DNA from 4 places in the Enterobacter sp. SA197 genome. Region 4 is predicted to be linked to each of the others. Evidence: predicted binding sites of a transcription regulator. Region 4 holds the regulator's gene; each other region holds the start of a gene.
What was found. The regulator CRP, encoded in region 4, controls carbon source genes, mostly activating them, when cyclic AMP is high. The targets are predictions, from matches to a motif close to ATGTGANNNNNNTCACAT.
Positions count from the first base shown of each region.

Region 1: bhsA (multiple stress resistance protein BhsA) is a predicted target of CRP. The motif match lies at 1,317-1,334, and genes of this name have one in related genera.
Region 2: M1D91_RS07660 (CidA/LrgA family protein) is a predicted target of CRP. The motif match lies at 1,493-1,510, and genes of this name have one in related genera.
Region 3: M1D91_RS03800 (glycoside-pentoside-hexuronide (GPH):cation symporter) is a predicted target of CRP. The motif match lies at 1,088-1,105, and genes of this name have one in related genera.

Region 1 is NZ_CP096393.1:2,007,985-2,011,111, forward strand. Features, by position in the region: gene M1D91_RS09200 (glycine zipper 2TM domain-containing protein) at 1-40, shown strand, start outside; gene M1D91_RS09205 (TetR/AcrR family transcriptional regulator) at 528-1,163, opposite strand; gene bhsA (multiple stress resistance protein BhsA) at 1,409-1,666, shown strand; gene ldtC (L,D-transpeptidase LdtC) at 1,732-2,688, opposite strand; gene mfd (transcription-repair coupling factor) at 2,843-3,127, opposite strand, start outside.
Region 2 is NZ_CP096393.1:1,671,780-1,674,906, reverse strand. Features, by position in the region: gene M1D91_RS07670 (GNAT family N-acetyltransferase) at 1-429, opposite strand, end outside; gene M1D91_RS07665 (LysR family transcriptional regulator) at 524-1,453, shown strand; gene M1D91_RS07660 (CidA/LrgA family protein) at 1,559-1,954, shown strand; gene M1D91_RS07655 (CidB/LrgB family autolysis modulator) at 1,954-2,649, shown strand; gene cdd (cytidine deaminase) at 2,779-3,127, shown strand, end outside.
Region 3 is NZ_CP096393.1:827,366-830,492, reverse strand. Features, by position in the region: gene aroP (aromatic amino acid transporter AroP) at 1-1,044, shown strand, start outside; gene M1D91_RS03800 (glycoside-pentoside-hexuronide (GPH):cation symporter) at 1,212-2,618, shown strand; gene M1D91_RS03795 (glycoside hydrolase family 43 protein) at 2,615-3,127, shown strand, end outside.
Region 4 is NZ_CP096393.1:4,557,352-4,560,478, reverse strand. Features, by position in the region: gene M1D91_RS21450 (YccS/YhfK family putative transporter) at 1-1,146, opposite strand, end outside; gene crp (cAMP-activated global transcriptional regulator CRP) at 1,195-1,827, opposite strand; gene M1D91_RS21440 (OsmC family protein) at 2,136-2,540, shown strand; gene M1D91_RS21435 (phosphoribulokinase) at 2,886-3,127, opposite strand, start outside.

The DNA of each region.
Region 1 (3,127 bases), 2.5 Mb from region 4:
GGATGGTAATGGTCAGCTTGTTTTGAATAACAAAGCGTAAAATAGCAGTACTGTACCTGTTGGCTCCTCAATTGCTCAGGCTGAGGGGCCTTTTTTATTATCAAGGCCTTATGATTAAGGCCTTGATATAGTCAGATGAGCTCCTGCTGAAACCTGAGCAGAAACCCGGTGATAAGAACAGCGATAAAAGCAAAGAGTACGGAACCACCACATAAAACCCAGAGGCCAGATAATAATGTAATTACTATTAGCACTTTGATGAATGGTAATAGCAAAATCATCGTCGTTTTCCTTCTGCATGTGTCCAGTCAGTATGTGCGCAACGTTATCGAAGAGCCAAAATGCGCAAATAAGTAAACCCACCAATTCTTTAATAACGTCATCATAACGTTGCTTTTATTTGCGCAGGTAAATCGTTAGCAGCGCAATAATTACTGTTTAATCTTAGCAAAGCGGTAAAAACGACTTTACGTTTTCACCTATTGTTTAAATAGGTGAAAACGATAATGAGAGGCACGCATACAGGTTCAGCGGGTTATCAGGGTTGGCCACAGACGAAGCGTCGTGCGCACTACCTGCAGCAGCTTGTCGCAACTCGCTCCTTCACGCGCACTAATGGACATGCCCTGTAAAATACAGCTCAGGAATTCAGCCACCTCCGTTAACGGTGTGTCCCCGGGAATTTCACCTCGCTGCTGGCGGAGAGCAAGAAATTGCAGCAATAACTGTTCCTGACGTGCGTGGCGCGCCTTAATGGTTTGTGCAATGGTCTGTGAAGAGGCTGCCAGTGTGGCTGACGTATTAATCAGAAAACAACCTGCAGGCGTCTCTTTACTGGTAAAGCAAGTTGCAACGGCGGTGAAGTAATCTTCGAGTGCCTGTGTCACGGGTTTTCCTTCGCCAAGCAGTTGCGCCTCATGCTGCGCTGCAAAGCGGGCAATATACCGGTCAAGGACCGCACGGAATAACCCCTCTTTATTAGTAAACTCTGCATACAACGTTGGCGCTTTTGCGCCGGTAGCTTCTACAAGATCGGATAATGATGTGGCTTCATAACCATGCTGCCAAAAGAGCGTCATGGCTTTGTCGAGCGCCGCTTCCCTGTCGAACACTTTCGGTCGGCCACGGCTTTTTTTAATACTACTGCTGACGTCATCGGTCATGTGCCGTTCCACCTTGTTGGTTTGTTGAACAATCATTATAAAAATAAATGTTCATTGATGCCAGCAGCAAATAGCACAAATTATTAAATTATATCTATCTGATAATTAACGATTTATCAAATTAAATAACATTCATTATAAAAATGGATTGACGAGTGATATAGATCACATTTATCATTTGATTATCGATCGTTAATTAATTAAATTTTAACGACCTCCTCAATCATCTGCCCGGAGTCATGAACATGAAAAACGTTAAAACACTGTTTGCTGCTGCTATCCTGAGTTCCCTCTCGTTTGCAAGTTTTGCTGCTGTACAGGTTCAGGCCACTCCTACTGGTCAACAGGAAGTGGGGACCGTTGCTGTTTCTGCAGGTACTAACCTCTCGTCAGTTGAAAACCAGCTGGCACAAAAAGCCGAAGCGTCTGGCGCAACGTCTTACCGTATCACCTCTGTGACCGGTTCTGACAAACTGCACGGTACAGCGGTTCTCTACAAATAATTGTTGAGTTAAGCGACGTAAGTACCACAAAAAAGGCCCCGCATGTTCGGGGCCTTTTTTTATGCTTAAAGCGATTGGGATGGTGGGGGGGCATGACGAGTGACGTCGACTGGCATGCCGGAACGGATCTCAATGGCGTGGTCGAAAACATCGGCTTCGCTTTCAGGCGCGTTTCTAAAACGCTGCATCGTCTGATTAAGGGTAACTGGCAGCAGCCGTGGATCGTCATCAATGGATTTTGACAGCGGCTGGTGTACCTCCACAAGACGTCGGCCATCCGGTTCCGCTGACACCTTGATTGGAGTATTGATGATATTGACGCGAGTACCTGGTGTAATGGCATTAAACAACGCCTGAATGTCATCGTCTCTCAGGCGAATACACCCTGAACTGACGCGCATGCCAATGCCAAAATCAGCATTGGTGCCGTGAATTAAATACACGCCGCCGTAGGCCGCCAGGCGAATAGCATGATGACCCATCGGGTTATCAGGACCTGCCGGAACGACAGCAGGCAACTCAATGCCCTGCGCTTTATAGCGGGCGCGGATATTGGCGGTTGGCGTCCAGGTAGGGTTCGCACGCTTATCCGATACCGTGGTCACCATCGTAGGCGTAAGCGTGTCGCTGTCCAGTTGCCCGATACCGATAGGGTAGACCGTGACCTCGTTGGTGCCGGGCGGATAGTAATAGAGTCGCAGCTCAGCAAGATTTATCACAATCCCCTGGCGTGGCGCGTCGGGCAGCAGAGTCTGCAAAGGTATCGTCAGTACACTACCCGCTCGCGGCACGTATGGATCAACGCCTGGGTTGGCCTGCAATAGGGCGAGAAAACCGACATTATATTTTTTTGCGATAGCCTCCAGCGATCCCCCATCATTTTCCACAACATGATAGCGATTTTCACCTACCATCCGCCCGCCTGCCGGGGGGAGGGGCCAGGTATTGGCTCTTGCGGGTAGTACAAGCACCACGGCAATCAGCACCGCCCAGAGTGCAATGCGCGCATCTTTTATCATCATCATAATCCATGTGAATAATAAGGTTATTTTTATAAAAACAGCCAATGGAATTATGGTGGGCTGAAGCGTCGGGAAGTCCTGGGGAGTGCAAAGTGTTTGTAAATATGGCAGGAAAACCGGATCGGGAGCGTGCCGATCCGGTCTGGAGGTGCTATCAGGCGACGGCGTTCTGCTCCAGTTGCAGCATAAAGTTACGAACCCATTCCATACGGGTTTTACGCTCGCTCAAATCCTGGAAGAACTTCAGTCGCGTCGGGCCATCGAGCCGGAAGTGCTGCGGCTGTTTTTGCAGCAGACCAATGAGCCAGGCCGGGTTAACGTGATTCTTCTCGCTAAATTCAATACTCCCTCCTTTTTCATTACCCTCAAGCTTACGAATCCCCAGTTTCTGCGCCTGCTGCCGCAGTCGGGCAATATCCAGCAGGGTGCGGGCAGCATC
Region 2 (3,127 bases), 2.1 Mb from region 4:
TAGCGTGCCCGTTAGCGTAAAACCAGCACGCTGGTGTAAAGCCAGTGAAGCTTCGTTTTCACTGTTACCGACCACGCAGATCAACTGTCTGTACCCGTGTGCTTCGGCCCAGGCTATAGCCCTGGCGAGCAGCTTTTTGCCCGCCCCCTGGCGACAAAAAGCATTATCAATGTAAATCGAATCTTCAAGCGTGTAGCGGTACGCCGCACGAGTCCGGTAGCGTGACAGGTAGCAGTACCCTTTAACACTGCCCTCATGGATCAATACAAACCAGGGCAGTCCGGCGTCACGCAAGTTGTTCAGGCGCACCAGCATATCGTCAGGCGTGGGGATTTCGGTTTCAAACGAGGCGGTGCCGTGGGCCACGTGCCAGGCATATATTGCGTGGATGGCGGGAATATGATGTTCTTCGGCTTCAGTAATGTGCATTCTTCAACTCCTGTTTCTGATGCAGGCAGGATAACCGTTCCCTCTCTCTTCAGGCACAGGTCTTCACTTATGACCTGTATAAGGAAAACCTTGCATGACCACCCTCAGTCTCGATCAGCTGGCCACCTATAAGCTGGTGATAAGTCGGGGAAGTTTTACCGCTGCGGCCACGGTGCTGGGCCTCTCCCAGCCTGCGGTCAGTTTGCAGATACGCCAGTTAGAGGCCACCTTGCAGGCGCGCTTAATTGAGCGAACCGGGCGCGGTATCCGCCCTACGCCTGCCGGATTGACGTTACTCGAACATTGCGCTGAGATTGACAGAGCGGTCAACACGGCAGTGCAGGCTGTCGCCAGACACCAGCAGCACATCAGCGGCAGCGTTGTTCTGGGAACAGGCGCAACCCTGTGTATTCATTTACTGCCTCCGGTATTGCTGGCGCTGCGTCAGCTCTGGCCAAAGCTTACCGTCGACGTACGCACCGGGAATACCCAGGACATTGTTCGCGCCATTGAAGAAAACAGGATTGATATCGGCCTCGTCACTCTGCCCGCGGCAGGCAAAAACATAGAGATAACCCCGGCGATGAAGGAAGAGTTTGTGGTGATTGGCGCGACGGGACTCGAAGGCGTGGATGCCCCTTTTTCCCCGGCCCGTTGCGCCGCGATGCCGCTCATTGTGTTTGAATCCGGTAGCGGCGTTCGCCAGCAAATTGATAACTGGTTTTTAAGCGCTGGCGTAGAGGCGAAATCGGTGATGGAGCTTGGCAGCGTCGAAGCGATTAAACGCATGGTGCGTGCAGGACTGGGGGTGAGTATCGTGCCACGCATGGCTGTTGCGCAGCCGCTGGAAAGAGAGGGCCTTGAAATTTTTCCTCTGGAGCCCCCGCTGCACCGTACATTAGGCTGGGTTATGCGCCAGGATCGTGTAGTCCACCGTGGCATACAGGAAGTCGTTCACCATATTACTGAGGCAATACGCAAGCTGACAGACGAAAAGCAGGCGTTATCCTGTGGTAAGGCCTGACGTTCCCTAAAGGAATATTTGGTATGCTCATAATTCATGATGTGATCGGTAGCACATTTTAGCCTTTAATTGTATGATGAATGCGGTTCATCAAGGGTTTTCACCATGAGTAAATCACTGACTAATATCTGGCACTATCTGCGCGCTTTTGCTCTTATTTACGCCTGTCTGTATGCGGGAATTTACCTCTCTTCGCTGCTACCTATTACTATTCCCGGCAGCATTATTGGCATGCTGATTTTATTTGTCCTGCTGGCACTGCAAATCCTGCCGGCGAAATGGGTCGCCCCTGGCTGCTACGTCCTGATCCGCTATATGGCGCTTCTCTTTGTGCCTATCGGTGTGGGGGTCATGCAGTATTACGACATGCTACGCGCTCAGTTCGGGCCCATTGTGGTCTCCTGTGCCGTGAGTACGCTCATTGTCTTTTTGGTTGTGAGCTGGAGCACCCATCTGGTACATGGCGAACGTAACGTCGTTGGTAAAAAAGAGAGTAAATAATGATGACGTATATCTGGTGGTCCCTGCCTTTGACCCTGGCCGTGTTCTTCGCTGCGCGCAAACTCGCCGCACGTTTTAAGATGGCGCTGCTTAATCCGTTGCTGATAGCCATGGTGGTGATTATTCCTTTCCTGCTGCTGACGGGGATCCCTTACGATCACTATTTTCAGGGGAGCAAAATCCTCAATGACCTGCTGCAGCCTGCGGTCGTGGCGCTCGCCTTCCCGCTCTATGAACAGCTTCACCAGATCCGGGCGCGCTGGAAATCGATAATCACTATTTGCTTTATTGGTAGCGTGGTCGCCATGGTCACCGGTTCAGTTATCGCCCTGATGATGGGGGCGACACCTGAAATTGCAGCTTCGGTTCTTCCAAAATCCGTGACGACGCCCATTGCGATGGCCGTAGGAGGAAGCATAGGCGGCATTCCTGCCATCAGTGCGGTATGCGTGATTTTTGTGGGTGTTCTGGGGGCGGTTTTTGGTCATACCCTGTTGAATTTGATGAAAATACAGACGAAATCTGCCCGAGGGCTCGCGATGGGGACCGCCTCGCATGCGCTCGGTACTGCCCGGTCTACTGAGCTTGATTATCAGGAAGGGGCGTTCAGCTCGCTGGCCCTGGTGATCTGCGGCATTATCACCTCGCTTATTGCCCCCTTTTTATTCCCGCTTATTCTGGCGATGGCGGGCTAAAATTTGCGATGGATCGCGCATTTTTCATTTGAATTTCATAAGTTGCATATACAGTGCGATGCTGATCACATATAAAGGCGCAAACGGCCCGTAAACTACGATCCCATTACACTGTTATGAGGCAACGCCATGCATTCACGTTTCCACACTGCGTTTCCGGCCCTCGCGGACACACTCAGGACCGCGCTGGCACCGCTTCTCGATGACGCGCACTTTCCTGCGATGTTAAGCGCGCAGCAGGTATCTGACCTGCTTGACGCCACCGGGATGGACGAAGACGCGCTGGCCTTCGCTCTGCTCCCCCTTGCCGCCGCCTGCGCGCGTACTGAACTCTCCCATTTCAACGTCGGTGCCATTGCCAGGGGCGTCAGCGGTGCCTGGTATTTTGGTGCCAACATGGAGTTCCTCGGTGCCACCATGCAACAGACCGTGCATGCTGAACAGAGCGCCATCAGCCATGCGTGGTCGCGCGGTGAGA
Region 3 (3,127 bases), 1.3 Mb from region 4:
TTAACTGCGGTTGGGAAATATATCCAGTTCTGGTGGCCTGAAATCCCAACCTGGGCATCAGCCGCCGTCTTCTTTATCGCTATTAATGCCATCAACCTTACCAACGTAAAAGTCTTTGGCGAGATGGAGTTCTGGTTCGCCATTATTAAAGTGGTCGCCGTGGTCGCCATGATCCTGTTCGGCGGCTGGCTGCTGTTCAGCGGCAACGCGGGTCCGCAGGCAACCGTGCGCAATCTGTGGGAACAAGGTGGCTTCCTGCCGAATGGTATTTCCGGGCTGGTAATGATGATGGCTATCATCATGTTCTCCTTCGGCGGCCTGGAGCTGGTCGGTATTACCGCCGCTGAAGCCGATAACCCGCATGAAAGCATTCCTAAAGCGACCAACCAGGTTATCTACCGTATCCTGATTTTTTATGTGGGCTCACTGGCCGTGCTGCTTTCTCTGCTGCCGTGGACGCGTGTCACCGCCGATACCAGCCCGTTTGTACTGATCTTCCACGAGCTGGGCGATACGCTGGTGGCGAACGCACTTAACATCGTCGTTTTGACGGCTGCGCTCTCGGTTTATAACAGCTGCGTTTACTGCAACAGCCGCATGCTGTTCGGCCTGGCACAACAAGGTAACGCACCAAAGGCGCTGCTGAGCGTGGATAAACGTGGTGTGCCGGTCAACACCATTATCGTGTCTGCGCTGGTTACGGCTCTGTGTGTGTTAATTAACTATATGGCACCGGAATCTGCCTTCGGTCTGCTGATGGCACTGGTGGTTTCAGCACTGGTGATCAACTGGGCGATGATTAGCCTCGCACACATGAAATTCCGTCGTGCAAAACAGCAGCAGGGGGTGACTACCCGCTTCCCGGCGCTGTTCTACCCACTGGGTAACTGGATCTGCCTGATTTTCATGGCGGCAGTGCTGGTCATTATGCTGATGACGGAAGGTATGGCTATCTCGGTCTACCTCATCCCGGTCTGGCTGGTCATTCTGGGTATTGGCTACATGTTCAAACAGAAAACGGCAAAAGTGGCAAAAGCCAATTAATTGCCCCCTACCCTCTCCCCTACGGGAGAGGGTGGTTCTCCTGGTGTTACCTTCCTCACACTTTGCTTTACATAGCAGTTTTGTCCATGTCTCTGCCCGCATCCTGTAACGCAAATTATTCTTAGGGGGCGAATAATTATTCCCACATCTCACTGGGAGTATCGCTAATGGACGCGACTAAACTGTCTGTCAAAGAGAAAATCGGCTATGGCATGGGCGACGCCGGATGCAACATCATCTTTGGTGCCATCATGTTGTTTGTTAACTATTTCTATACTGATATTTTCGGCCTGGCACCGGCTCTGGTCGGCGTATTGTTGCTCTCTATCCGCGTCATTGATGCCGTTACCGACCCCATCATGGGGGCGCTTGCCGACCGAACCCAAAGCAAATACGGGCGTTTCCGTCCCTGGCTTTTATGGATAGCGCTCCCTTATGCGGTCTTCAGTGTGTTGATGTTCACCACGCCTGACTGGACCTACAATAGCAAAGTTATCTATGCCTTCATCACCTACTTCCTGCTCTCTCTGACCTATACCGCCATCAATATCCCTTACTGCTCGCTGGGCGGTGTCATCACCAACGATCCGAAAGAGCGTGTGGCCTGTCAGTCCTACCGCTTCGTGATGGTGGGTATTGCGACCCTGCTGTTGTCATTGACGCTGCTGCCGATGGCGGAATGGTTCGGTGGCGAGGACAAAGCCAAAGGCTATCAAATGGCGATGACGGTACTGGCATTTATCGGCATGTGCATGTTCCTCTTCTGCTTTGCCACGGTGCGTGAGCGTGTTCGTCCGGCCGTGCCGACCCACGATGACATGAAGAAAGATATGAAGGACGTCTGGAAGAACGACCAGTGGGTGCGTATTTTGCTGCTTACCCTCTGCAACGTTTGCCCGGGCTTTATTCGTATGGCCGCCACCATGTATTACGTCACCTGGGTGATGGGCGAAAGTACCCACTTTGCCACGATTTTTATCAGCCTCGGCGTGGTGGGTATGATGATCGGCAGTATGCTGGCGAAAGTGCTGACCGACCGCTGGTGCAAACTGAAAGTCTTCTTCTGGACCAATATCGCACTGGCGATTTTCTCCTGCGCGTTCTATTTCTTCGACCCGAAAGCCACCATGATGATTGTGGTGCTCTACTTCCTGCTCAATATTCTGCATCAGATCCCATCACCGCTTCACTGGTCGCTGATGGCGGATGTTGACGACTACGGCGAGTGGAAAACCGGCAAACGCATCACCGGCATCAGCTTCTCCGGTAACCTCTTCTTCCTGAAAGTCGGGCTGGCGGTTGCGGGCGCGATGGTTGGTTTCCTGCTCTCCTGGTACGGTTATGACGCGGGTGCCAAAGCGCAAAGCCCGAGCGCCATTAATGGCATCATGCTGCTGTTTACCATCATTCCGGGCGTGGGCTACCTCATTACGGCTGGCGTGGTTCGCCTGCTGAAAGTCGATCGTGAACTGATGAAAACCATCCAGGCAGATCTGGAAAAACGCCGTGTGAATTACCACGAACTGAGCGATGCTCAGGCGGTACCCGCAGGCGAAAACGTAAGGAAAGCATAATGAACTGGCCAAATCCTTTTATAGAACAGCGGGCCGATCCGTACATTCTGCGCCATGAGGGTAACTACTATTTTGTGGCCTCAGTACCGGAGTATGACCGGCTTGAACTTCGTCGGGCCACGTCACTGGAAGGCCTACGGGAAGCCGAAGGGGTGACCGTGTGGCGCAAACCGGATAACGGGCCGATGAGCGAACTTATCTGGGCACCTGAACTGCATTATATCGATGGAAAATGGTATCTCTACTTTGCCGCCACCTGGACGCAAGCGCTGGATGCATTGAATATGTTCCAGCACCGCATGTTTGCCCTGGAGTGTGCCGACGCCGATCCGTTAAGCGGGAACTGGGTAGAAAAAGGCCAGATAAAAACCCCTTTCGACACCTTCGCCCTGGATGCCACAACCTTTGTCCATCAGGGAAAACGTTGGTACTTATGGGCGCAAAAATCCCCGCATATTGCCGGTAATTCAAACCTCTATCTGGCAGAAATGGAGAATCCCTGGACGCTG
Region 4 (3,127 bases):
ACTGCCCATCAGACTGGCCACGCTCAGCATAACGCTGAGGCGTGCAGCATTACGCAATGCAGCAGATTTGAAGGAGAGATAACTTTTCAGCGCCGGAATGAGTGGCAGGCGTCGCTGCTTTTCCTCCATCAAATCACGAATATAGAGTGGACGCTGGGTGCGCAGGACACGGGCAATCTGACTGAAGTGCCAGGCGCAGAACTGACCTACCGGGTTGTCCGGATGCTGACGGGCAATTTTTTCCAGTGCGCCTGTCTGCTTGTCCATATTGAAGCGTTGGGGATAACGATGATAGAGGATGTCGTCTGCAATGACCCGTAGCCGTGCCGCCACGGTTTGCGCATTCCAGCGAATCACCTCTTCTGCATGGCTACGCTCTACCAGCTCCTGGACTTCCTTTGGCTGGTGCAGGCTAACGGCTATGTGCTCCTGCAGATCCAGCGCCACCTGAAACACGCGGCGCAGGCGCTTGTAATCACTGTTATGATTTGCCGCCAGCATATGCAGTTGCTGGTAGCACTGGCTTATCATATCTACCGCTTTTTGCTGGCGGGCGAGCAGCGGCGGCAGGGCCTTTTCCGGGTCCGCATGCTGAGTCAGCAGGCTGTATTTAGCCTCGCAATAATCGGCCAGTTGTCGATACAACAAACTCAGCGACTCGCGCAGTGGCTGCTCCCGCCACAGCCAGAACCAGAAGGCGTTAAACGCGCCATACCACAACGTGCCAAGGCTGTAGATGAGCAGTGGCTCCCAGACCGGCATATTTCCCGCAAGGCTCAGGGTGAAGATGGCGGCAATCAGTGAGGCGGGGAGCAACCTGCCATGCAGGGCGCTTATCTCAGCCGTCACCCCCAGCACCAGCGCCAGCAGGGTCAGAATGAGCGGTAGCGGGACGTTTTCGAAAAGGAGGAATTGCACCGCGAGACTGCTACCGGCGAAAAGCGAACCGCCAATGATCACCCGCTTGAAGAAGCGCTTATGCAGCGTGTCGAGACCGGCAATATTGCAACAGGCAGGTACTAACGAGAAGAGCAGCCCTAAATCCAGTCGACCGGCAATCAGGCCAACGGTCACAGGCAGACATAACACCAGCGTTTGTCGCAGTGCGTAGTTGATTTCGGGGTGGTAAATCAGCCTGCGCCACATCGGAAAACAAAAACGGCGCACTGCCTTGAGCAGCGCGCCGTTCGGGGATTAACGTGTTCCGTACACGACGATAGTTTTACCATGCGCGGAGATCAGATTCTGATCTTCCAGCATCTTCAGGATGCGACCAACGGTTTCACGCGAGCAGCCCACGATCTGACCAATCTCCTGACGGGTTATTTTAATTTGCATACCGTCCGGGTGGGTCATGGCGTCGGGTTGTTTCGCCAGATTCAGTAACGTCTGAGCAATACGGCCTGTTACGTCGAGGAAGGCGAGGTTGCCCACTTTTTCCGACGTGACCTGCAGGCGACGCGCCATCTGCGAAGAGAGACGCATCAGAATATCCGGGTTTACCTGGATCAACTGACGGAATTTTTTGTAGGAAATTTCAGCCACTTCACAAGCGGTCTTGGCGCGTACCCAGGCACTGCGCTCCTGACCTTCTTCGAACAGACCCAGTTCACCAATAAAATCGCCCTGGTTCAGGTAAGAGAGGATCATCTCTTTTCCTTCTTCATCCTTGATGAGCACAGCCACTGAGCCTTTGACGATGTAGTACAACGTCTCCGCTTTTTCACCCTGGTGAATCAGCGTGCTCTTCGACGGGTACTTATGAATATGGCAATGAGACAAGAACCATTCGAGAGTCGGGTCTGTTTGCGGTTTGCCAAGCACCATGCGCGGTTATCCTCTGTTATAAGCTGGCTCCAGCCTCAGGATCTGCGCCCTGTGACTGGGGTTGCAATCTGTCTTCCCGATACCTGGGAAGTGCACCGTCAGACGTGTCTGCGGCCTCTAAGATGTGATGTCCTCTGCGTACATGCAGTACATCAATATATCACTGTAGCATCCAGACTGTTTTAGCATAGGTTTTGCCGCCTGTCTCCTGGTGTCTCGCTTCAGCTTGATGCAGGTCGCCTTCCGTTGCGAGTTTTCTTATGTACGCGTAATCTGTAGAGAAAGTTGCTACTGCGGAGTGAAGAAAAATGCATGCGCGTGTGAAATGGGTTGAAGGGTTAACGTTCCTGGGGGAGTCTGCTTCCGGGCACCAGATCCTGATGGATGGTAATGCGGGCGATAAAGCGCCAAGCCCTATGGAAATGGTGCTGATGGCCGCGGGCGGATGCAGCGCGATTGATGTGGTCTCTATTCTGCAAAAAGGCCGTCACGATGTGACAGACTGCGAAGTCAAGCTGACCTCCGAACGTCGGGAAGAGGCGCCGCGTTTATTCACCCACATCAATCTGCACTTCATTGTGACAGGAAAAGCGTTGAAGGATGCGGCAGTATCACGTGCGGTAGATCTCTCTGCAGAGAAGTACTGTTCAGTGGCGCTGATGCTGGAAAAAGCGGTGAATATCACCCATTCGTATGAAGTGATTGAAGCCTGATTGGTGGTGGATATTCTTTCCTGCCCCCGCCGGGCTGAGGGATTTCCCACAAAATAATGCGAGCACGGACAGTCCCCTCTCCTCTTTGGGGAGGGGAAACATGCGGCTCTGGTAGTCATTCCGCTCACCTCAGGTTCCTGGTTTCTCCAGAGATCCAGAACCCGTGACCGAGCCAGGGTTGGCTCATCGCCACAGCCCTGCCCCCCGGCCTTACGGATACACGTCGGTGATTTTCAGCCGGACCCTGTTATCGCGGTGGCTGTATTATTCTCATCACGCAATGTTATCGCTGCAAGATGTACTATTACCGGGGATTTTTCAGCTCAAGGGGATAGGGAACTGAACTCACTCGATCTTCTTACCTTCCATTAATCGCTCTACCAGCGGCGTCATAATAAGCTCCATCGCCAGTCCCATCTTGCCGCCCGGCACTACCAGCGTATTCATATGTGAAATAAATGAACCCTGTAGCATGGCCAGTAGCCAGGGGTAATCAATGCCTTCCAGATTACGAAAGTGAATAACCACAAAGCTTTCGTCGAGAGAGGGGATAACTTTTGCGGCGAACGGGTTTGAGGTGTCAACGG